DNA from 4 places in the Peribacillus sp. NJ11 genome. Region 3 is predicted to be linked to each of the others. Evidence: riboswitches for the same ligand, from Rfam matches in the RefSeq annotation. Region 3 holds a riboswitch; each other region holds the start of a gene.
What was found. Region 3 has a riboswitch for thiamine pyrophosphate ahead of QUF86_RS12965 (ABC transporter substrate-binding protein). Riboswitches for the same ligand answer to the same signal wherever they lie in the genome.

Region 1: it holds a riboswitch for thiamine pyrophosphate, as region 3 does, so the genes downstream of both, tenA (thiaminase II) here and QUF86_RS12965 (ABC transporter substrate-binding protein) in region 3, are expected to answer to the same signal.
Region 2: it holds a riboswitch for thiamine pyrophosphate, as region 3 does, so the genes downstream of both, tenA (thiaminase II) here and QUF86_RS12965 (ABC transporter substrate-binding protein) in region 3, are expected to answer to the same signal.
Region 4: it holds a riboswitch for thiamine pyrophosphate, as region 3 does, so the genes downstream of both, thiT (energy-coupled thiamine transporter ThiT) here and QUF86_RS12965 (ABC transporter substrate-binding protein) in region 3, are expected to answer to the same signal.

Annotation. Positions count from the first base shown of each region.
Region 1 covers NZ_JAUCFO010000001.1:5,206,319-5,212,334, reverse strand. The annotation lists gene thiM (hydroxyethylthiazole kinase) at 1-192, opposite strand, end outside; gene thiD (bifunctional hydroxymethylpyrimidine kinase/phosphomethylpyrimidine kinase) at 189-995, opposite strand; gene thiW (energy coupling factor transporter S component ThiW) at 964-1,485, opposite strand; gene tenA (thiaminase II) at 1,498-2,187, opposite strand; TPP riboswitch at 2,284-2,388, opposite strand; SAM riboswitch class I at 2,548-2,652, shown strand; gene QUF86_RS25460 (Fur-regulated basic protein FbpA) at 2,806-3,018, shown strand; gene QUF86_RS25455 (aspartyl-phosphate phosphatase Spo0E family protein) at 3,279-3,473, shown strand; gene QUF86_RS25450 (GNAT family N-acetyltransferase) at 3,547-4,053, opposite strand; gene QUF86_RS25445 (DUF459 domain-containing protein) at 4,269-4,970, shown strand; gene QUF86_RS25440 (DinB family protein) at 5,322-5,813, shown strand; gene QUF86_RS25435 (M15 family metallopeptidase) at 5,889-6,016, shown strand, end outside.
Region 2 covers NZ_JAUCFO010000001.1:4,285,410-4,291,425, reverse strand. The annotation lists gene QUF86_RS21045 (acyl-CoA dehydrogenase family protein) at 1-654, shown strand, start outside; gene menB (1,4-dihydroxy-2-naphthoyl-CoA synthase) at 825-1,625, shown strand; gene QUF86_RS21035 (AMP-binding protein) at 1,644-3,281, shown strand; gene QUF86_RS21030 (SDR family NAD(P)-dependent oxidoreductase) at 3,334-4,080, shown strand; TPP riboswitch at 4,216-4,344, shown strand; gene tenA (thiaminase II) at 4,481-5,164, shown strand; gene QUF86_RS21020 (ECF transporter S component) at 5,178-5,762, shown strand; gene QUF86_RS21015 (ABC transporter ATP-binding protein) at 5,775-6,016, shown strand, end outside.
Region 3 covers NZ_JAUCFO010000001.1:2,624,927-2,630,942, reverse strand. The annotation lists gene QUF86_RS12980 (ABC transporter ATP-binding protein) at 1-329, opposite strand, end outside; gene QUF86_RS12975 (ABC transporter permease) at 313-1,095, opposite strand; gene QUF86_RS12970 (thiamine-binding protein) at 1,092-1,373, opposite strand; gene QUF86_RS12965 (ABC transporter substrate-binding protein) at 1,385-2,389, opposite strand; TPP riboswitch at 2,511-2,620, opposite strand; gene QUF86_RS12960 (protein-glutamine gamma-glutamyltransferase) at 2,940-3,767, shown strand; gene rarD (EamA family transporter RarD) at 3,859-4,788, opposite strand; gene QUF86_RS12950 (amidohydrolase) at 4,870-6,016, opposite strand, start outside.
Region 4 covers NZ_JAUCFO010000001.1:20,218-26,233, reverse strand. The annotation lists gene QUF86_RS00130 (histidine kinase N-terminal domain-containing protein) at 1-915, opposite strand, end outside; gene QUF86_RS00125 (cation diffusion facilitator family transporter) at 1,161-2,045, opposite strand; TPP riboswitch at 2,293-2,395, shown strand; gene thiT (energy-coupled thiamine transporter ThiT) at 2,500-3,078, shown strand; gene QUF86_RS00115 (universal stress protein) at 3,160-3,681, opposite strand; gene QUF86_RS00110 (transglycosylase domain-containing protein) at 3,982-6,016, shown strand, end outside.

The DNA.
Region 1 (6,016 bases), 2.6 Mb from region 3:
ATTAAGGACCAATGCATCTGCTAATTTGACCATATCCGCCACTTCTCTTGGGCTCGATGTCATAACAGGCGAACCACCGATGGCAAGGGTGGCATTTGCACAGTCGTTGACCGTAACAAAGTTGGTGATTTGGTGAACGAGTGGTTTTCCTTCTCTTACCTTCACGAATAAATCGGCTGCAGGAACATTCATATTAATTCACTCCGTTCTTTTTTTGAAAATGAATGAAAATGGTGGACAGGTCCATGACCCTTACCGATTGAAAAGCTATTACGAATGGCTTCAGAAATATAGATCTTGGCCTGTTCGATCGACTCCAGCAATGTCAGTCCATTTGCCAGGTTGGATGTAATGGCGGATGACAGGGTACAGCCTGTACCATGTGTGTTTTTTGTATGAATGCGTTCTCCCTTTATCCAGTGGAAGTCAGTCCCATCATAAAAGAGATCATTTGGATTTCCCGCTGCATGGCCCCCTTTAAGTAAAACGGCTTTAGGGCCCAGTTCTTGTATGGATATGCATGCCCTGTAAAAATCTTGTTTCGTTCGAATCGACAAGCCAGTAAGAACTTCCGCTTCTGGTACATTTGGGGTTGCAAGTGTTGCAAGCGGAAGCAATTCCGTTTTTAAGGCAGAGACGGCTTTTTCGTCGAGCAAATGGTGGCCGCTTTTGGAAATCATGACAGGATCAAGGATAACGATGTCAGGTAAGAATGTTTTAAGGGACGCAGCGACTGTTTCCACTATTTCTTTTGATCCAAGCATACCTATTTTTACTGCATTGACACGAATATCTTCAAAAATGGCTGCAATTTGATCCGAAATGATAGCTGTATCGATGGCCTGAATTGAACGCACTTCCATTGTATTTTGTGCGGTTACGGCTGTGATTGCTGACATTCCAAAGACCCCATGTGCAGAAAATGTTTTTAAATCAGCTTGTATTCCAGCACCGCCCCCTGAATCAGAGCCTGCGATGGTTAATGCTGTTTTCATAAAAAAACCCCTTCATATAATTATTTTTTAGAAGTATTTTAAGTAATATGAAAGCTAAAATCGCACCTGCGAATGAACTAAGCATAAAAGCTGGTAAAAAACCAAAAAGAGCAGCTTTTTCTCCCAATAGGAGGATTGCAAGTGGATAACAGGCTAGGGAACCGAAAATGCCGGTCCCGATCACTTCCCCTAAACAAGCGAATTTTAAGCTTTGTGTTTTTCGATATACGACGGCAGCCAAAAGTGCACCGATCATGCTGCCAGGAAAGGCGAAAATTGAACCGGTACCAGACATGTTTCTAATGATGGAAACTAAAAAAGCTTGTGTTACCGCATAAGCAGGTCCCAATAATACGGCTGTCAGGACATTTGCCAGATGTTGAATAGGAAAGACTTTTGCAAATCCGGCAGGGATGAAAATAAATGAACTGGTTAAAGTCGTTATAGCCGTAATCATGGCGGTCAATGTCAATTTCTTGATTGGATTCATCATATCAACGACCTACAGTGGCCAATCCTGCTCATTTTGAACCATATCCCAGAATAAATATTCATATCGGGAAGTCACCAAAAAGTGCTTTTCTAATCTAAGAAGTTCCTTTTCGGGCATGCCTTCAGTTAATTCTTCCAACAAAGCAATCAGCCACTTGTGTGCTTCACCGAATTCAGGAGATGAATATGACCTTATCCAATCAGAGTAGCGATTGTTTTCCAATGCTTCACCATTTTGTTCTTTCAATAGCAAACCGATCTCATAATAATCCCAAGCACATGGCAGGAGACAGGCTATCAGGTCTGCCAAAGTCCCATGCTGAGCTGCATTTAGCATGTAACCCGTATAGGCTAGAGTGGTTGGTGTGGGTTCTGTATCTTCCAATTCCTTGGAGCTGATTCCGAATTCTGAAGCATAATGCCGATGGATATCCATTTCAACTTGAAGGGTTTCATTTAAAATACTCGCAAACTTTGCCATGGTTTCGATATTATGAGCTTTGATGACACCTAAAGCAAAGAGCTTGGAATAATCCATGAGATAGATATAGTCCTGCTTCAGGTAATAGGCAAATTTCTTTTCAGGAAGTGTGCCGTTTCCAATTGCCTGGACAAAGGGATGTGAATGGTTCCTTTTCCAAATCTCTTTTGCCCGTCCATGAAGTCTATCACTGAATGTTTCTAATTTAGTATTCTCCATTGTTCATCCTCCTTTAGAATGGATCCCCCTGTTTACACCCAATAAAAAACCCCGCTCCTGAATACGGAACGGGGTAGATGGATAAAGTCTGTAAATGGACGATATCATCCACTTCCCTCCGCCGGTATGAGCCGGTTCAGGTTCAAAGGGTCCGGAACTAATTCCATCTCAGTCTTAAAAAAGACTCCCCTAGTGGTGTGAATTGTATGTAATTACTGACATCATATCAGAAAGACAAGAAAATGCAACCCGTATTTGAAAGAGGGAATCCTTTATGGCTCAGGAAAAAAGGGAGATCCAGGTAATTGACTTTTGATGATTATTGGGATAAAATCATGTCTACATCAATTATATATTGAATTCTTATCCAGAGAGGTGGAGGGACTTGGCCCAAAGAAACCTCGGCAGCAGACCCATTTTGGGAACTGTGCTAAATCCAACAAGCATATGCTTGGAAGATAAGAAGAGCCGTACGGACACTGTCAGCCTCTTCTTGAATTAGAAGAGGCTTTTATTTTTGCGGAATAACGTTTAGTGACATAATAATAAAGGTATATATAATTTGGTGAAAATCAAACCAGTTAATACAGTTTAGCTCAACTAGAAGCAGGCTTTATGATGACTAGGAAAGGAGCCATTTACATGGCGGAATTATTTAAGAGGATTGAACAGAGGAAGGCAAAGCTTATTGAAGAGTTATTGGCCAATGGAGTATACAAAACCTCTGATGAAAGGCACCTTTACGATGCCCCGTTAAAAGTACTTGAAGATGAATATAAGATTGTTATAAATAGACCTAATAACGAGTCTCCTTCGGAATGGATGACATAGTAAGCGATAGACTATATTTTGGGTTCGTGGGATAGGGATATGATGTAAGCATTCGCAATGTATCACACTTGTGGATGCTTTTTTTATTTAGGTTTATATATAGGATGTCACAAAATATACATAATTAGAGACTGAAATAGGCTTTTTGTCACATTTAACCTATGAAATAACACATTTAATTTCCGGAAAATAGTTGATTTTAACTACGAGTTTCATTATGATGAAAGTGTAAAAATATTGAAAAATTAGGAGGTGTTTATATGATTTGCCGGAAGGTAACTATAGAAAAAGTAGAAGAAAAGAGAGAGGAAATGATCAAATTGGCAGCAGTTTATGGTTTTACAAGTCTTCTAACTGTTCAAGCAAGTCAAGAATTGGATGCGCTGTTAAATGCGTTGACAAATAAAAGAGAATCTGAATATTTTTCCCTCCAGAGAGTATATAGGTATTTCTAAATTCACTATTTCGTCCTCGTTTAATCAGAGAAAAAAGCTACTACACAAGGCAATAGCTTTTAAATAAATATATTTAAATATCGACACGTTTACCAAGAATGATCAAATCCCGTTCAATGCCATCCAGCTCGGCAACTTGAGGTAAATGTGCCCATTTTTCAAACCCGAATTTGGAAAAAAGCTTCAGGCTTGGTGCATTGTGGGCAAAAATGAAACCTAATAGAGTCTTCACCCCTAATTTTGGGCTCACATCAATTGCCTTTTGAATCGAAATTTGTCCGATTCCTTTTCCCCGGAAATAATCATCAATATAAATGCTGATTTCAGCCGTGGAATTATAGGCCGGCCGCCCATAGAACGATTGAAAGCTCATCCATCCAGCAGTTTCCCCTTCTATAGTAATGATAAATAGCGGTCGACTTTCTGAATCATGTTCCTCAAACCATTTAACCCTCGATTGTACGGATACAGGTTCCGTATCCGCCGTGACCATTCTTGAAGCAATTGTCGAATTATATATTTCAACGATCCTGGGTAAGTCCGATAGTTCTGCCTTTCTAAACTCTATGTGCTCTTCCATGATTTAAACTCCTATCTATATTCTATCTCCAGAATAAAGGGTATCGCCGGTTTTTTATTAAGGGACGGTGAATGAAACCCAATCCATTGAAAGTTTTATACTATCATACACCCTTTGCTCTTTATCTGACAATTCATTTTATATGTTAGGACTACAGATTTTTGGGTATTTAAAAGATTAAATACTTCATAGTAAATAGACAAAAGGAGAAGCAAATGAAAAAAATAGCAGGTTTATTAATTATTGTACTAATAATATGTTTCGCTGCATATAAATTTCAAGCCTCGGAAGCGAAAGATGTACAAAGGGTGATGGCTTTTGGAGATTCGTTAACCTATGGAAAAGGGGATAAGGACGGGGAAGGATATGTAGACGGTCTGGATGATGAATTGAATAATCCGGAATCGGAACAAAAAGTGAGTTTTTGGAATTACGGTATAAAAGGTCAGGAAACGGATGGGGTAATGAAGCAGCTTGATGATTACCGCATTAAAACGAAACTTGATAAAGCCGATACTTTCATCGTTTATATTGGAACGAATGACTTGATCAATAGTAACGGCGGGAACTTGGAGAAAATAAGTGACCGAAAAATCGATGATGGTAAACGGGAGTATATCAACCATCTGGATAAGATTATATCAACCCTAATAAAGGCAAACGATAAAGCGGATATACTGGTAGTAGGGCTATATAACCCAATTAAAGACAATGAAAAACTTGAAAAACACATTCTAGATTATAACCAAGCAATAAAGGGAATAGCGGAAAAGGATGATCGGATGGTATTCATTCCTACAAATGATCTTTTTGAAAATAAAAAGAAAACAGAGTATTTCAGTGATAAGATACATCCGAATGAAAAAGGGTATCAACTCATTACGAATCGGGTTCTGGAAAGTTATGATTTCAAATGAAAGCAAAAATGCACAGAATGCTTTCTGTGCATTTTTACCTGCATAAGTCGCTAGGAATTTGATATGGCCTTTAGTTGGGAAGAGAACTGCAAAGATCTGGGATGCTTGTATCTGCTTTTGTGGCTGAATGGAGTATCCTCCAATGATGGCGATCACTCCTATTTAGAATACCCTTGATGAATTTTGATAGTCCTTTATATTAGGCGAATTTTACCTTTATGACTATCATAGAGCTGTTCAAAAAATAGACAACTATTAATCGGTTCGTTTCTGTCAAAAAGTATTATTATTTTACACATTCATATAGGTCATGGAATAATTATAGGAGATTAGCCAGGCTTATAAGAGGAGATGCTAAAGGTGAATGATAATGAAAAAATCAGGGAAGAACTCTTAAATACGGTCAACGGACTATCGGATGAACAGCTGAACGCGCATCCTGAAGCAGGACGATGGAGCATCATTCAGGTGTTGGATCATTTATATTTAATGGAACGGGCCATAACAAAGAGCATTGCCGATAAATTGAAAAGCGACGATAGCACTCCGGCTGTTGATAAACCGATCGAGCTTACATTAAATCGTGAAGTGAAGGTTCAGGCCCCGCCATTTGTCATTCCGTCAGAATCATTCCAAACTTTGAATGAGGTTAAGGATAAGTTGTCCGAAACTCGCAAAGCTTTTATAAGAGTCGTTGACCAAGCAAAAGAAAATGATCTCAAACAAAAGTCTTTTCCCCACCCATTGTTTAAAGAATTAAGCTTGAAGCAATGGATCTCGTTCGTGGGACTACATGAAAAACGGCATTTAATGCAAATAGAAGAATTGAAATCAAAGTTATAATAGAAGAAAAAAACTCATCCGTCTTTGGTTGAGTTTTTGACTTTAAGACAGTTATAGTAAAGGAAGGGTTTTTCAGTGAAAGCCACTTGGGTAAGGACATGTCTGATATTGGGCTTTTTCGGATTGTTGTTGGGGCTCTTGTTCAAGTATATGCTTCCGCCTGATTTAGATGAAATCAAACTGACAGACGAGCTGAATCCGAT
Region 2 (6,016 bases), 1.7 Mb from region 3:
TTATTTGCAAAAACGGAACCTGAATGGGGAAATCGAGGGATAAGTGCTTTCATGGTTCCTGCCGATATTCCAGGAGTTGAATGTAGAGGGTACACAGACATGGGGAATATCCCGATTGGAAGAGGTTCGATATATTTAACCGATGTCGAGGTTCCGGAAGAGTATATGATCGGTCTTCAAAATAAAGGGTTTTCCCAAGTGATGAATGGGTTTGATTTAAGTCGGCTGTTAATAGGGCTGCAATGTGTGGGCACCGCTTCACAAAGTATCGATGAAACCATCGAACATGTAAAAATCAGACATTCATTTGGTAAACCGTTGGCGACATATCAAGGGGTCTCCTTCCCCATTGTGACCCACTATACCCAATTAGAACTGGTGAAGTGGCAAGCCTATCGAGGACTTTGGCTTCGTGACCAAGGGTTGAATCATAGTAAAGAATCGGCTTCTGTTAAGTGGTTAGGTCCTAAATATAGTGTAGAAGCTATCCATGAATGTTTACTGTTGAATGGTCATTATGCTTATACGAAGGAAATGCCTCTTGAGCAACGCTTGCGTGACGTGATTGGGTTGGAAATTGGTGATGGCACTGCACAAGCCAATATGATGGTCATTGCAAAGGACATAATAGGAAAGGAGTTCCGTTCTCATTAATCCAATGGGATTAGTATTTTTGATTCAGTTGAAACCGAAACGATACAGAAGAAATAGAAAATATTTACAGTCGAAATAGGTACCGATTAAGTTCGTATTGAACAGAGAATTAATGTGATACAGGGCAAATCATCCTTAATGGACTAGGACAATGAAGGGAATGAAAAACGATGGAATTAACAGATGTAATCTATGAAAAAAAAGCTGGAATTGCAAAGATAACAATGAACAGACCTAAAGTTTACAATGCTTTTCGTGCCAGAACCATTCAGGAATTAATTTGGGCCTTCCGGGACGCTTGGGATGATAATCGTGTTGGTATAGTGATTCTGACTGGAGCAGGTGAGAAGGCATTTTGTGTAGGTGGGGATCAAAAAGAAAAGGGAGAAGAAGGAGGATATGATCATTCGGGTGGTTTAGGTGGTGGAATGGGACTGGAAATCGAAACGCTGCACCAAACGATCCGCAACATTCCTAAGCCGGTCATTGCAGCGGTTAATGGGTTTGCCATCGGAGGCGGACATGTCCTTCATGTCATTTGTGATCTAACAATTGCATCTGACACGGCAAAATTCGGCCAGAGCGGGCCAAAGGTCGGTAGTTATGATGCAGGTTTTGGTTCAGCTTATTTAGCACGAATTGTCGGAGAAAAGAAAGCAAGGGAAATCTGGTATTTGTGTGAACAATATTCTGCACAAGAAGCAAAGGAAATGGGACTTGTGAACAAAATCGTTGCCCCAGAACAACTGCACGAGGCAGCAGAAGAATGGGCAAGAAAGATCCTTGATAAGAGTCCAACTGCGCTAAAGATGCTTAAATATTCCTTTAATGCAGATAGTGCAAACATTCAAGGGATTTCTCAGCTATCGATGGGCAGTTTAGCGATGTTTTACAATACACAAGAATCGGAAGAAGGAAAAAATGCCTTCCTGGAAAAGAGGCCTGTAGATTTTAAAAAATTCAGAGGTTGATGAGGGGGATGGAAACTGGTGAAATTGGAGACGATTTTGACTCAGGAATATGTGGGGAAATATCAAGGCGTTTGGCCAAACCGAACGATCTTGGATTATTTGAATGATGCTATAGTAAAGCATCCAGATAAGATAGCGATTATCGATAAAAAAAGTAGTTTTACTTACAAGCAGCTTGGTAAGTTGGTCGATCGAATCGCTTTGGGTCTCTTGCATATAGGATTGGGTAAAGGGGATGTTGTCTCTTTTCAACTGCCTAACTGGAATGAATTTATAATCTTACATTATGCTGTTACAAGAATCGGTGCCATTAGCAATCCCTTGATACCGATTTATCGGGATAGGGAAATTGGCTATATGGTTGGGATGGCAGAATCAAAAATGATTGTTGTACCAGATTATTTCCGTGGGTTTTATTACCCTGACATGATTGAGAGACTAAGCCATCAATGGCCATCAATGAAACATATATATGTGATTGGGGACAAGGCGCCGAAGGGGATGAAACTGTTCTCCTCACTATTTGAGGAAACTTGGGAAGACCGGATGGATTCATCCATTTTGGATGAAATCACACATGACCCCAATGATGTGACTGAAATTATCTTTACCTCGGGAACCACTGGAAGTCCAAAAGGAGTAATGCATACACATAATACTCTTTGTATATCAACGGATTATTGGATTGACCACTTACATTTAACCTCCGATGACGTTCTTTTCATGGCGTCAACGTTCGCTCATCAAACAGGTTTTGGTTATGGAGTTAGGCTCCCTACTCATATTGGAGGTACGGGAGTCTATCAAGACATTTGGAATCCGAGAGAGTTTATTGAATGGGTTGAGAAGGAAAAGATAACGTTTACGGCGGGAGCTACTCCTTTTCTGCAAGATACGGTTCAAATGGAAGGGATAGAAAGTTATGACCTCAATTCGCTACGAGTCTTCGTAGCTTTAGGTGCCCCGATTCCCAGGCATTTAGTAAAGGAAGCCGTGGAAAAAGTACCGTTCAAGATATTGTCAGGATGGGGACAAACGGAAGATGGCTTGGTAACCTTGACGAGACTTGAGGATCCAGAAGAAAAACTGATGAATACCGACGGAATTCCCTTTCCGGGGATGGAGCTAAAAGTAGTGGATCTTGAAGGGGAGATCTGTGCTCCGAATATAGAAGGTTCTTTATTAGTAAGGGGTCCGGCTCTTTTTGTCGGCTATTTTAAACGGATCGATGATACTTTAGCTGAGTATAGTGACGGATGGTTCATTACCGGTGATCGAGCATTTATTGATGAAGATGGATTTATCCGGATTTCTGGAAGAAACAAAGACATAATCATACGTGGTGGCGAAAATATTCCAGTCGCTTATGTAGAAAATGTATTGTATGAACACCCGGATATTTCTAGCGCTCAGGTTATCGCTGTTCCAGATTCTCGTCTTCAGGAAAAAGCATGTGCATGTATCAGCATGAAAATGGGGAAGAGCCCGATCACGATGGATTCCATGCAGGAATTTCTCTCGGAAAAGGGTTTGGCCAAACAATATTGGCCTGAATTTCTTGAAATAATGGATGACTTTCCTCGTACGGCAAGCGGGAAAATCCAGAAATTCCGGCTCCGGGAAATGATAAATGAAAAGATAATAGACAATATATAAGCAGCTTAAATAAATCCATATTGACTAAATGGTGAAAGTGGAGGGGAATATGATGAATAAAAGAATGGCATTTATCACAGGTGCCGGAAGCGGAATTGGCAGAGAGATTGCAAAAAAATTGGCTTCTCGCAATTTTAACATCATCGTGGCTGATATAAATCATAAAAATGCAGAGGAAACGGTTTCTATAATCGAAAAGTCGGGTTTTGAAGCCAGAGCGGTCCATTGTGATGTAACGAAATTAGAAAGTGTTAAAAAAGCCGTTGAAGAATCAGTGAACCATTATCAAAGAATAGATATATTGGTTAATAATGCAGGCTGGGATAAGGTGGAACCTTTTTTAAAAAGTGATCCCAGCACTTGGAAAAGGATTATCGATATTAATTTACTTGGGCAGATCCATACTTGCAAGGAAATTTTACCTCTCATGATTGAAAATGGTTACGGCAAGGTAGTAAATATTGCATCAGATGCAGCTAGGGTCGGATCAAGTGGAGAGGCAGTTTATTCGGCTGCTAAGGGAGGGGTGATTGCCTTCACAAAAACGATAGCAAGAGAAATGGCACGTCACAAACTCAACATCAATTGTGTTGCACCAGGCCCTGCTGATACTCCTCTATTTCAAGAAATAGGCTCTTATAATGATGGTATAGCAAGCGCCTTGGAAAAAGCTATTCCATTTCGTCGGCTAGCTCAACCCGAGGACATTGCCAGTGCTGTTGCCTATTTCGTTTCGGAAGATGCAGGGTATATTACGGGGCAAACTCTTTCCGTAAATGGTGGATTAACAATGGTTTAATTGATCGTGGTTAGGCGGGTATGCAAGATTGAAAGGCTAGTAATCCTAAAGCAATATAGCTTGAAAACTTTTTCTAATCGTTTGACAATTGGATTTATCGTGTTAATATAAAGGCAAATGAATTATATATACAATTTGTACCACTAGGGGTGCTTTATAGGTGAAATTTGATTTTACCTGAGAAGCTGAGATTAAAGTATGACTTTAAGACTCTTAGAACCTGATCTGGTTTATACCAGCGTAGGGAAGTGGGGTCTGGGACAATACGTTTCTGTATTATTTCAAGTACAACCACTTTCTTTACGTTAAAGAAAGTGGTTTTTTATTTGCAAAAAAAGAGGTGATTAAAGTTTTTTATCCCGTATCATTCATTGAAAAATAGAATTTGGAGGTAATGGACATGAAGTTTTCAGAGGAAATCCGCCAGGAAGTTGATCATATTTGGGAAGCTAGTTTTAATCACCCGTTTGTTGCAGGAATTGGAGATGGCACATTGCCATTAGAGTGTTTTCGTTTTTATGTCATGCAAGATGCCTATTATTTATCTCATTTTGCTAGAGTTCAAGCTTTAGGAGCAGTAAAGGCAACAGACTTACATACAACAAGCAGGCTTGCCGGCCACGCACAAGGAACATATGAAGCGGAGTTGAAGCTTCATGAAAATTTTTCTGAGAGATTAGGCATCACAAAAGAAGAAAGGGAAAATTTCAAACCCGCCCCGACTGCTTATGCTTACACTTCCCATATGTATCGTGCGGCGTATTCTGGACATTTAGGGGATGTTATTGCAGCTATCTTGCCATGTTACTGGCTGTATTATGAAATTGGCGAAAAGCTGCAAGGGTGTGAACCGGAAGAGCCGATTTATCAAGAATGGATAGCGGCTTACGGAGGAGAGTGGTTCCGCTCTTTGGTGGAAGAACAAATTGCGAGGCTTGATGAGATTGCTGAAAAAGTAACAGATGAAGATAAGGAAAGAATGAAGGAACATTTTATCCTTAGCAGCCAATATGAATACTCATTTTGGGAAATGGCTTATCGCTTAGAGACATGGCCTGTTCATAAGGAAATACTGGAAGTATAAAGGAGAATGAAACATGAAAAAAGGATTGAAATTAACGGATATATTAGTCACTATCGTGATTGCCGTAGCATTTGGAATCGTTTATATCCTTTGGGGTTCGATTTATTATTCCGTTAAACCATTCGGATTACATCTAGATCAACTTATTTATGGAATGTGGTTTATAGCTGGCCCCGTTGCCTTTTTGATTTTACGGAAACCGGGTGTAGCACTTCTGGCAGAGATAGCTGCAGCTTCCGGTGAATTCTTTCTGGGTTCACCATGGGGGTTGACCGTACTCTTATATGGGGTGGTCCAAGGTTTGTTCGCTGAACTGCTGTTCATGGCGTTCAGATATAAAAAATTCAATATGTCGGTGGCCGTTTTAGCTGCGGTGGCTTCCTGCCTGGGATCAGTCATCATGGATTTTGCATACGGGGAAATAGGTGCGCTCTCCCTTTGGAATCTATCGTTATTCATGATTGCGAGGTTCTTGGGTTCCATATTCTTTGCAGGTGTAACAGCTTATTATCTAGTTAAAGTCCTGGAAGCAACAGGAGTAACTAATCTTGTTCGTCCAGTTTCAAGTAAAGATTATGCAGAACTGGACCAAAAGTAGAGGTTGATGGCCATGGAACGAATCGTTCATGTTGAGAAGTTAAGAATGAAATTTCCAGGTGATGAGTCCTTGATTTTCAAGGACTTATCCGTCTCATTTGATAAAGGTGAAAAAGTTCTATTGTTGGGACCATCAGGATGTGGTAAGTCGACTCTTTTGCAAGTATTAAGCGGATTAATTCCGAATTCCATCGAAGTTCCGATGAAGGCGGAAGAATTGAAGTGTCCTTCTTCATGGGGATATGTTTTTCAAGA
Region 3 (6,016 bases):
GCTTTTGCCTTTTCTTTATCTCTGATCCCAGCAAGCTCGCTTCCAAGCAAAACATTTTCCAATACCGTTCTCCAAGGTAAAAGGGAAGGCTGCTGCGGCATATAGCTTATATGGCCCTTTAAGCCATTTATCTTTTTACCGTCCAGCGAAATGTTGCCATGATCCGGCTTCAAAATACCGCCTATCAAGTGGAACAATGTACTTTTACCACTGCCGGATGGCCCAAGGATTGTGACAAATTCCCCATCTCCCACATGGAAATCCATATTCTCTAAAATATTCTGTTTACCATCGAAAGAATAGGAGACATCTTTAATTTCCAGCTTCATCCTTTGCACCCTCCTTTATCTTCCATGAAACTAAGTGTTTCTCCAGGAAGGTGATGATTCCAAAAAAGAGCAGGCTCATTCCCATAATGATGAAAATGGCAACAAACACCCGATCTGTCCTGAACGCAGAGGAAGCGAGCGTCATATAAACACCAATCCCCGACTTTGCCCCAAGCCATTCCGAAATAACCGCACCCATTACACTATAGGTGGCCGAAATTTTCAGGCCCGAGAAAATGAACGGGATCGAGTGAGGAAGTTCAAGCTTCCAAAATAACTGGTTTTTTCCCGCTCCCATCATCTTGAAATAATGCTTGAGTTCGTATGGTGTCTGGCGAAAACCGTCCAATGAAGCAACCGCAACCGGAAAAAAACATACTAGCGAAATGACGATTAACTTAGGCATCATGCCAAAGCCAAACCAAATTACTAAAAGCGGTGCCAAAACTATGATAGGTATATTTTGTGATAGTATGAGCAGAGGGTAAACCGCGTCCTTCACGCCTGGAAACAGATGTAGGATTGCCGCGATTAATAATCCAATGCAGCTTCCAATAAAAAAACCCGATAACGCAAGCTCAGTTGTTGATGTAAGGTGACCAAAAAGATTCTGGGACGACTCAATTCCTTCAATGAAAATGGCCGACGGAGCGGGAAGCAGCCATTTTTCAACCTTTAATAAGACTGTCACTGACTCCCATATTATCAGCAACAATAATAAAAGAAAGAAGGGAGCCCCCTTCTTCCAAATTCCCCTTCCGGTCATGCCCGATATTTCTCCGTTAACGTATCCATCGTAATTCCGCTCGGCTGAAATAATATTTTCACTTGGGATATGACATTCGGCGAGCCTAATTCAATCATTCTTACATTCATTTTTTCTATCACGGCAAAAAGTTCGGAAAGCTCACCCTCCATTGTCGTTTCAAGCGGGTGAACCTCATACTTGACACCTGATTCATCAATGATCTTGATTGCTTCGTCGACCAAAGGGATGACATCCCCTTTAGGAATGATTTGTATACTAATTAATGAATTGGCCATTGTATTTCCTCCTATTTTGGTAAAAATTCATTGGTAAATGCTTTTTCAGGATTGAAATCACCTTCAAGAAGCTTATTTTCCGTCATCCAATCACTGTAATTCTTCCAAATTTCAAGCTTTTGTTCACCCCAACGCGGAGCATCATCCTGATACTTAGCTGCAAGCCACTCCTGGCTTTTCTTCACTAGTTTTGCATCAAGATCCGGGGCAGACTTAATTAGCATGTCTGCTGCATCACCAGGGTTCTTTATCGCAAACTGGTACCCTTTCGAAGCTGCATGAACGAATGCTTTAACAGTCTCGGGATCCTCTTTTATCATCTTTTCATTCGTTGTCAAAACAGGTGTATAGTAATCGAGCTTATCCGAGTATTCGGTTAAGTAAACCATATTAAGCTTTTCATTTCGCAACTCAGCCTCAATACCTGTCCACCCATAATATATCCAGGCAAAATCTATATCCCTTTTAACCGAAGTGAAAAAATCCGTGTCTCCTGTATTCACTATATCCACTTTATTTACATCCGCATTTTCTTCTTTCATGAGTGAATCAATGATGGCCTTTTCAACCGGAGACCCCCAGCCACCATACGTTTTCCCTTCAAAATCCTTGGGTGTTTTAATGTTTTTTGCCTCAGGTGAAGCAAATCCAGATGTATTGTGCTGGATGACAGCAGCTACCGAAACAATCGGGACGCCTTGCACGCGGGCCTGCGTAATGCCCTCCTGGTAGCCCACGCCAAATTCGGATTTCCCTGAAGCGACAAGCTTATCAGCTCCAGCTTCACCTGGCATGATAATATCCACATCCAGACCTTGTTCTTTAAAATATCCTTTTTCCTTGGCTACATACAAACCTGTATGGTTTGTATTCGGTGTCCAATCGAGCACGACCGATACCTTTTTTAATTCTTTATTGCCTTCATTTTTAGATGCTTCTTCTTTTTCATTAGTTCCGCCTGCACCGCATCCAGCCAAAAGGAACAACGAAGTCAACAGTGGTAAAAATTTATTCAAGTTATTATCCTCCTACACATCATATAAGATCCATATGCCGGAACCATAATGGGGCGCCAGGGTCTATAAAAATACAAAAAACGCCCGAAGATGAATTCGGACGTTAACATACAAAACAGAAAGTCAGTAATAATATGTTCCCTCCGCTGGCATCATCCAGATCAGGTTCAAAGAGTCAGCATCTAAAGGACGCAATCTCAGCCAGCTTTACTGGCCCCCCTACATTTCTCGCACATATGAACTTTTCTCTCTCATTATATCAATTCATTCAGAAAAGGGAATACTAATTTGCTCCTTCTCCCTAATTGGAAAGGTATTCCTCCTAAATGTTTAGCACAGCCACCAAAACATCTTTTTGGAAAATGATAATCATTGTAAGCAAAATGATCATCCCTCTTGCCATACCAATCATTCTCGGTTGCCATGATGCCTGAAATGCTCCAAATGGTCATTTCTTTGCATGCATTCATATAATGAGCATTACCTGTAGACTTTTTTGTGTACTGGTTTTATAAACCCTTCATTTCATAAACAAAAGGTGGATATGATCATGATAAAGATTAATCACAAATGGTTAGATGTCAGTCAAATCCAACCAGGTGTAGCATCTGATACATCGCTTGAAATTCTCCAATTGCTGGCGGAAGATTCTAACGTTTTTGAATACCGGAACTTCGGATACCTTAATTTCGATATACAACTGAGGCACCGAGTCATCGAGGCCGCCATTTCGTTAGATAAAAGCAGTCCAGAATTTTCCACGCTTGATGAATCGGCAAGCAATGAACAATATTGGCGCGTTTCAAAGGATGGCACATTTACCCTTCAGCCAGGGATTCCCCCTCATGCCGCACTCCTGGACATTTTTTTGAATGGAAGGCTTTACGCTTTCGAATGCGGTACAGCGATAGTCGTCACTTTTTTAAAGGCCATTTTGGATTTAATCGGTCCTAGGAATTTTGACTATCTTTTTTCAAACGTATTTCTATATGACTTTCGCCCTCCAAGCAATATGGCTCTTGATATTCATCAAGGAACGGATTATTTACCAGGGGATTGCGTTTACTTCGAAAACCCTGATCACGACTTGGAAACTCCTGAATGGCAAGGTGAAAATGCCATATTATTAGGGAACAACCTCTTTTATGGACACGGGATCGGGATTACCACTGCACAGGGAATCATCGATGAATTAAATAGCAATAGAAAGCCGAACGCCACCATATCGGCATTCCTGACAACGCATATCATTAACTTGGATAGTTCCTTCTATAGCCAATTCCTGGAAAATAATCCTCGTGCAATGCCCGTTGACAGTCCTGTCAGCCTTTCCAATTGTATTGTTTCTGAAATAGGTCCGAAGATTTACCTTTCATGACCCTGGCATTTCCCCTATGCCGTAAAACCGTTTTATTATATACCGGCATAAAAAAATGCTTGGGAGAGATCTCCCAAGCATTTTTTCTTATTCACGCACCAATATTCCCTTTGCCTTTAAACCTTCGGGCACTTGCCTGACCCCATTTCGTAATGGATAACGTATAAACCGCCAAGGCTGACCATATGAATAAAAACGCTAAAAGATGTGCTTTAGTAAAACTTTCATGATAGACGAATACCCCGATCAATAAGGATAAGGTCGGAGCGATATACTGAAAAATGCCCAGCATCGATAACGGGATCTTCTCCGCCCCTTTTGCAAAATATAAAAGTGGCAAGGCCGTGACAATCCCACCGCCCACCAACAGCAAGCTTGTGCTTCCCGCTGTAAAGAATTGCATTTCTGATTGGTTCATCAAGTATATCAGGTAACCCAGGGCCAGAGGCGTTACCATCATCGTTTCGAGAGTCAGTCCGATCGCCGACTCGGCCTTGATCATTTTTTTTGCCAGACCATATAATCCAAAGGTCATGGCCAAAACAAGAGAGACCCACGGGATCGTACCGAAATGAATGCCAAGGATCAAGACTCCGATTCCTGCAAGCAGGAACGATATGATTTGTGCTCCGCTCAATTTTTCTTTTAAGACTATCACTCCCAATAGTACACTAACTAGCGGGTTGATATAATATCCAAGGCTCGTGTCGAGGATCCGTCCTGAGTTAACGGCCCAGATGAACACACCCCAATTAGCAGTAACGAGCAGTGACGCCGTTAGTAATGCTGCAAAGAGTTTGGGATTTCGCAAAATGATTTTGACATAATCAAGAAACGCTTGCCATTTTTTCATGAACATCAATAAAACCAGCATGAAAACGAAAGACCATAATACCCTCTGAGCTAAAATTTCCGTAGCACCGACTCCCTGTAGGAACTTCCAGTAAATCGGCACGACTCCCCACATCATGTAAGAAAGGGCTGCATAGATCGCCCCTTCTTTTTGTTCATCCACTTTCATAACCTGCCTTCTTTCCATTTACATTCCTTTAACCGAATTCCATTTAACTATTTTGTATATCCATTTCTTTTTTTGTAACCGTTAATTATTATCATACATGATTCTGTCATCGATGACCGTCATGACCGCCTCAGCTTTTAGGAGATCATCCGGCGCAACAGCAAAGACATCCAGATTAAACACGGTAAAATCGGCATCATACCCTTTGATGATCTGACCGCGGCGTTTTTCCTGGCCGATTGCCGCAGCACTCCCTTTTGTATAAAGTGCGAAGGCCTCATAAACGGAAAGCCTTTCATCCAAGCCATATACGGTACTGTCCTCACTGTTGATTTTCGTTCTTGTGACAGCTGCATGAATGCCCAAAATTGGATTTAATGGCTCAATGGGCGCATCTGACCCGCCCGCACAAATGATGCCCAAATTCAAATAGGTTTTCCAGGCATAGGAGGATTCCAATAAATTGGCTGGAACCTTTTCTTCCACCCACGGAAAATCGGACGGGACGAAACCCGGTTGGATATCAAAGATGACCGGCAGCTTTGCTGCCCGCTCCAACAGCTCCGGCCGGACGATCTGCGCATGGATGAGCCGGTCCCTCTGTCCCTCTTTCACGGGGAGGGCTTCAATCGCATTCAAGACGTATTCAAAAGCGAGATCGCCAATGGCATGGACAGCAATCGGCATTCCGGCATCCCTTGCTTTTCCCACCCATTCCTGAAGCTCATTTTCAGTGAATATCGCGACACCATTCGTATTCTGTTGATCTACATAAGGCTCGCTCAACAGGGCTGTGCGTCCGCCTAAGGAGCCGTCAGTAAATATCTTCATGCTATCGAATTTGATATATTGCGTACCTTCTTGATAACGACCGCCTGCTGCCAGCATTTCTTCAAACGCTTCGTGATGGACGAGCAAATTGGCGCGAAAGGCCATTTCCCTGTCCTCGATTACCGATTTAAACGCCTGGTATGTCGGCATGAAGCCATTATAGTAATGGAGGTCTTCCGTATGCCCTCCAGTCAAACCTAGCCTATATGCGTCTTCTATGGCCTCTGTGAGTGCGGTTTCGATATAGTCTTGGTCAATGCCAGGAAGGCTGTCTAAAATCAGGTTCTGCGCCTGGCTTTCTTTAAATAAACCATTTAGCCGTCCATCAGGATAACGGCAGATCACCCCGCCAGACGGTTCTTTTATACCTTCTTTAATACCCGCTTCCAAAAGGGCA
Region 4 (6,016 bases), 2.6 Mb from region 3:
ATTTAAGGTAAGGATGCCGGGTGGTGACTCAGAGCCTGAAATGTAAATGGATGGGGAAGGCATCCCCGCAACTACATCAAGAGCATTTAAAATAATATTAAGTAATACCTGACGGAATTCTTCTTCAGAACCGGAAATTACTGCATCATCGGCAATATTACATGTAATGGAAGCATTTACTTCCAAAATGCTTGGATATAAAAATTCGATGACCTCGTTAACTAGCTTAGCAATGGAAAATAGATCTGGTGGTGATGTTGAGGTTTCCTTTTTGGAAATATTAAGAAATTGTGTAATCCGATAATTGAGCTGATCCAATTCCTTTGAAATGATATCAAGGTATTTTATTTCCGGTTGTTCTGCCTGTAACAATTGTATGAATCCCATGATGGATGTCAGTGGATTTCGGAATTCATGGACAAAGCTAGAGGTCATTTGGCCAAGGAGCGTCAAACGGTCTTTATGGTTTGGGCTTATGAAATTATAGCGTTCTTCTAGTTCCGTCGTTTTCAATTCGGTATAATGGGATAATGCAAAATGAATGAGTTTATCGAAGTAAACGTTTATTTGCTTAATTAGATCGGATATCTCTTCTTTGGGTGCTTCGGAATTCAAAACGTGCTCAATGATGATGGATCTGCCGATGGTTGCAGTGGAAAAGAAATTTTCCATATCCAATTGCTTATTAACTCGATCAGACGCAATTTTTCCCCCTACGACCTTCATTACATCGTCTATGTCAGTATCCGATTTTCCAAGCTGATCCATTAGCAGATTAAAGATATTTTCCACTTCTCCCTTAAAATATCCCATATATCCGTCCGGTAAATGCAGCAACTCATCTTTCCATTTGGATATGATACTGCTTTTTTGAGAAGATAAAAAGTGAATGGTCATTTCTCGATTAGATACCATTTTGCCCTCCATACTGTAGGAAAATGAATTTACTTTTGACCCAGAAATTAATGTATTAGAAAAAAATTACAAAATATTAAAATAATTACATCTTGCTTTTATGATAACAGATTAGAGTTCTTTTAACATGTGTCAATTGGATAAATATTCGTCAATCAATCGATAAATACCTTTTTTGACACAGTTTTATTACAGTGATTACATGAATTAATAATAAAAAAAGGTATCCGTAAAGTTAATGACGGTTACCTTTTTTTATGAAATGTATATGGTTCGATATGAACGATCACATGCTGGATATTATATTCCTTCAAAAGATTCTCTTCGATTTTAACCGTAATATCGTGACCTTGGATGACGGTCAAAAGAGGGTTAACATGAACGGTAGTTTCGAGCAGGATTTCACTTCCGTGCATACGGGCCTTAATTTCACTCATGTCTTTAACACCTTCTGTCAATATAATGGTTTGTCCGATCTTTTGCAGGAGCTGCTCGTCGAAACCATCGGTTAAAGAGATGGAGGCATCCCGAAAGATATCCCAGGCCGTTTTGCATATGATGATCCCCACGACTGCTGCAGCTATTGCATCAAGCCAAGGGATTCCCATCTTAGTACCGATGATTCCAATGAAAGCACCGACACTGACAAGGGCATCGGAACGATTATCCTGTGCAACGGCGTAGATGGAAGAGCTGTTGATCTTTTTACTTAATGCTAAGTTATAACGGTAGATTCCGTACATGAAGATTGCAGAGAATAGGGCGACATAACCGGTAAGCATATTGGGAACGGTTGTTGAATCTTGCTGGAAGAAGGATTCTATAGCACTGAATACAACCTGCAGGCCTACGGTGATCATGATGAAGGCAGCTACCAACGAGGCTACGGTTTCCGCCCGTAAATGTCCATATGAATGATTATCATCTGGAGGTCTCTTCGAAATTTTCAAACCAATCAATACGGCTATGGAAGCGATGATATCGGTCGTATTATTTAAACCATCTGCCCAAAGTCCTTTAGAATCACCGAAATAACCAAATGACAATTTAAGGGCAGACAAGAATATGTAAGCGGCGATGCTTATGTAGGCGCCTTTTTCAGCTGAAATCGAATGTTTATCCATGTCCATTCCCTCCCCAATGTAAATTAGGCTTAATAAAGATATCAAAACAAACCTTAGTGAGTCTATAGAAAAATTGTCGTATTTAACCATCTAACTTGGTTAATTGCAGATGTATTGAAGGTATGTAAAGAAGTTGTTTATAAGAAAGAATATCTCCATAAAATGGGAATGACAAGTTGTTGACATATACAATTTCTTTAGTTGTCAATTAAAGAAACTAGTAGTATATTCTAACCGAGGATCGAAAAATAAATACTTCCACAAGGGGAGCCAAAAAGGCTGAGAGTGAACGGTTGAGTTCAGACCCTATGAACCTGATAGTTAGCACTAGCGTAGGGATGTGGTTTTGGATACAAGCAATACTGGGCATCCATTACCGCCCCGGTGTTGCTTTTTTTGCGCAAAATTGGCAGGGGGAACTCATGGACACTTTTTCATTTTTGGAGAAAGGAGTGGCATGATGAAAAATAAAACGTTATTCATGACAGAGGTCGCCATTTTTGCTTCATTGGCTTTATTACTGGATATGGTCTCTGGATTCATTTTTTCAAGAATCTGGCCTCAAGGGGGTTCGATTTCAATAGCCATGGTACCTATTTTTCTGATGGCATATCGTTGGGGCATAAAAGGTGGGATGTTAGCCGGATTGTTACTTGGACTATTGCAGATTGTAAGTGGTACAGCATGGATCGGAACACCGATTCAAGGCTTCATTGATTATTATCTTGCCTTTATGGTTGTCGGGATATCCGGTGTATTCATGAACAAGTTTGTAAACAGCTATAAAGAGGAAAAGCGTTCCAAAGCGAAATTATACGGGATTGGTGGCATGTTTTTGGGCAGCTTCCTGAGGTTTCTCTGTCATTTCACTTCTGGAATCGTGTTTTTTGGATCTGCAGCGCCAAAAGGACAGCCAGTAGCGGTTTATTCATTCATTTATAATGGGACTTATATGCTGATCAGTTTTATTTTATCGGCCATTGTGGTGATGATGTTATATTCGGCAGCTTCAAATGTATTACTGAAAAAAGCCTATTAACAAGAAAGCCGGATTCTACAAGAATCCGGCTTTTTTTCGGAGAATGACCAAACGATACGTACAGGGCGAACTGGCTCAATCTCATTTTGCAATGAATACCGAACAGGGGGCGTTTTTCGCAATTGAACTACTTGTACTTCCCAGAAAGAATTTTTCCAAACCGCTTTTAGAGCTATTGCCGACGACGATGAGGTCGGCCGCAGTTCTTTCTGCATATTCACATATGCTATCTGGCGCATGTCCTTCCAATATCTCGAATTTCCCCTTGACTTGACATTCACTTAGCAATCTCAACGTATTACTTTCTGCGTTCCGAACACTATTCTCGATGGGGGAAGGGGTGTCAATTACCTTTTGTTCTCGCTGTTCAACTTCAACGACGGGATGTGTCTGAACGGGATCGACATAAAATCCTGCAGCGGGTACGAATCCAGGAGCTGTGACGTTTCCCATGATACTCTGTTCAACCTTATCATTTAGGACATGGACTACGGTCAGCTCAGCTTCAGGAAAGGCCTTTTTGATTGTTGCTCCATATTCCACGGCCTGTGTACTCTCTTCATTTCCATCAAAAGCGACGACAATATTTTTTACGTCTTTCATAATATCATCTCTCCCATTTATAAGTCTTTAAGGTGTTATACCCACTTTTAAATGGCTTCACGCCTTTAATTGGTATATAGATCGCCAATTACGGGTAAAGGATAGATACGAGCATTGTTAAAATGGTTGGATGAAATCCTGGTCCTTCAATTAGTTGGCGTGCTTTATTTTTCATTCGGAAGGAATATCATCAGCAAGGAAGCCGGTACGCGAGTATAGTGCTAAAAGAAAAAGCGACTGAGCTGCAGCCTTTTAGTCAATCGACGAGTTTTCTTTAATAAAAAGGGTAAAATATTTTTAATGAAACATGTCGCAGATGGGAAAATGGGGGTACAAATGAGAGGGTTAGTGAAATTAGTTCTAATTATAATATTGGCGATTGTGGTTTTAGGCGCCGGTTCACTCTTGTATTTCAGGCAGGGTGCAGATATAAGCCATCTTGAAAATAATCTTCAGCAACCGACAGGAATCTATGATCTGGATGGGAATCTTGCCAGTACGATCACGGCAAATAAATCCGAAGGTGTTGCGATAGATGAAATACCGGAACATATGAAACAAGCGGTGGTTTCCATTGAGGATCACCGTTTTTATGAACATCACGGTATAGATTATCAAGGGATCTTGCGAGCCTTGGTTAAAAATGCGAAGGCTGGAAGTGTTGTTGAAGGCGGGAGCACGCTCACCCAGCAGCTTGTGAAAATCACGATGCTGGAATCGGATCGAACATTGAAGAGGAAGATAGGAGAGTTTTTTCTAGCCCAGGAAGTTGAAAATCAATATACGAAAGATGAAATTCTGGAAATGTATTTGAATCAAGTTTATTTTGGCCATGGGGCATGGGGAATCAAAAAGGCTGCAAATATTTATTTTTCCAAAGAGGTCTCTGAATTGACCGTTGCCGAGGGAGCCTTGCTGGCGGGTGTCATTAATCTACCATCCAAACTTGATCCATATAAGAATTTGGACGGAGCAGTGAAGCGGCGTGATTTGGTTCTTTCCAGAATGGCGGAACATGGTTATTTGACGAAAGATGAAGAAGCAGCCGCAAAAAAAGATTCGGTGACACTTCTTATGGGGGAGAAGGAAACCGATCCATTAAGAGGTAAGTATCCTTATTATGTTGATCATGTTTTATCGGAAGCATCGAGTAAATATGGAATTAAGCTTGAGGAACTGCTTTCAAAGGGCTATAAAATTTACACTACACTGGATCAATCCATGCAGCAGGCTACAGAATCCGTGTATGCGAATGAAGCCAATTTTCCAGTTGGAACGAGTACAGAGCAAATGGTTCAAAGCGGGTCAGTCCTCCTTGATCCTGAAACGGGCGGGATAAAGGCACTAGTCGGTGGTAGAGGTGAGCATCAATTCATGGGATATAACCGGGCAACCCAGCTGTCAAGATCTCCGGGTTCATCCATTAAACCACTTGTCGTTTACACTCCAGCGGTTGAGGAGGGATACGATATCACTGACCCTTTAAAGGATGAAAAAATGAGCTTCGGTGAATATGAGCCAACAAACCTGAGCGGTGAATACAAAGGAGAAGTACCCATGTATGAAGCGGTGATGAATTCCTTGAATGTACCAACGGTTTGGCTATTGAATGAGATTGGCATCGATAAGGGGCTGGATTCACTTGAGCGGTTTGGGATTCCGTATGACAAGGATGATCGAAATCTGTCGCTAGCTCTAGGAGGGATGAGGAAAGGTGTGTCCCCGCTGCAGATGGCAGGAGCCTTTTCAGCATTTGCAAACGATGGGGAAAGGGAGGAAACTCATGCCATTGTAAGAATAGAAAATAACGATGGAAAAGAGGTAGGGGCCTGGAAAGAGAAAAGCACCAAAGTAACCTCTAAAAGCGTCGTCGATAAAATGAATGCGATGCTGCTTGGTACAGTGGAATATGGCACAGCTAAAAACGCGGCTGTTTCCGGTTATGAAATAGCAGGTAAAACAGGTTCCACACAAGTGCCCATCGAAGGGATTTCAGGGGTTAAAGATCAATGGTTCATCGGTTATTCACCTTCACTGGTCGGTGCTGTATGGGCTGGATATGATAAGACGGATGAAAAAAATTACCTAACGACACACAGCAGTCAGGGAAGTGCACTCATCTTTCAAAAAATAATGTCGAAAGCTCTACAGAATCAAGCGGCTCAATCCTTTAAAGCTCAAGATATCGGACCGCTAATAGCTGAACAACAGGCACTTATAGCTGAGCGACAGGCAAAGGAAGAAGAGGAGCAACAGACAAAGGAAGAAGAGGAGCAAAGAAAGCAATATTGGATTGATAAAGGAAAAGAAATTCGGGATGGTTTGAATAAATGGA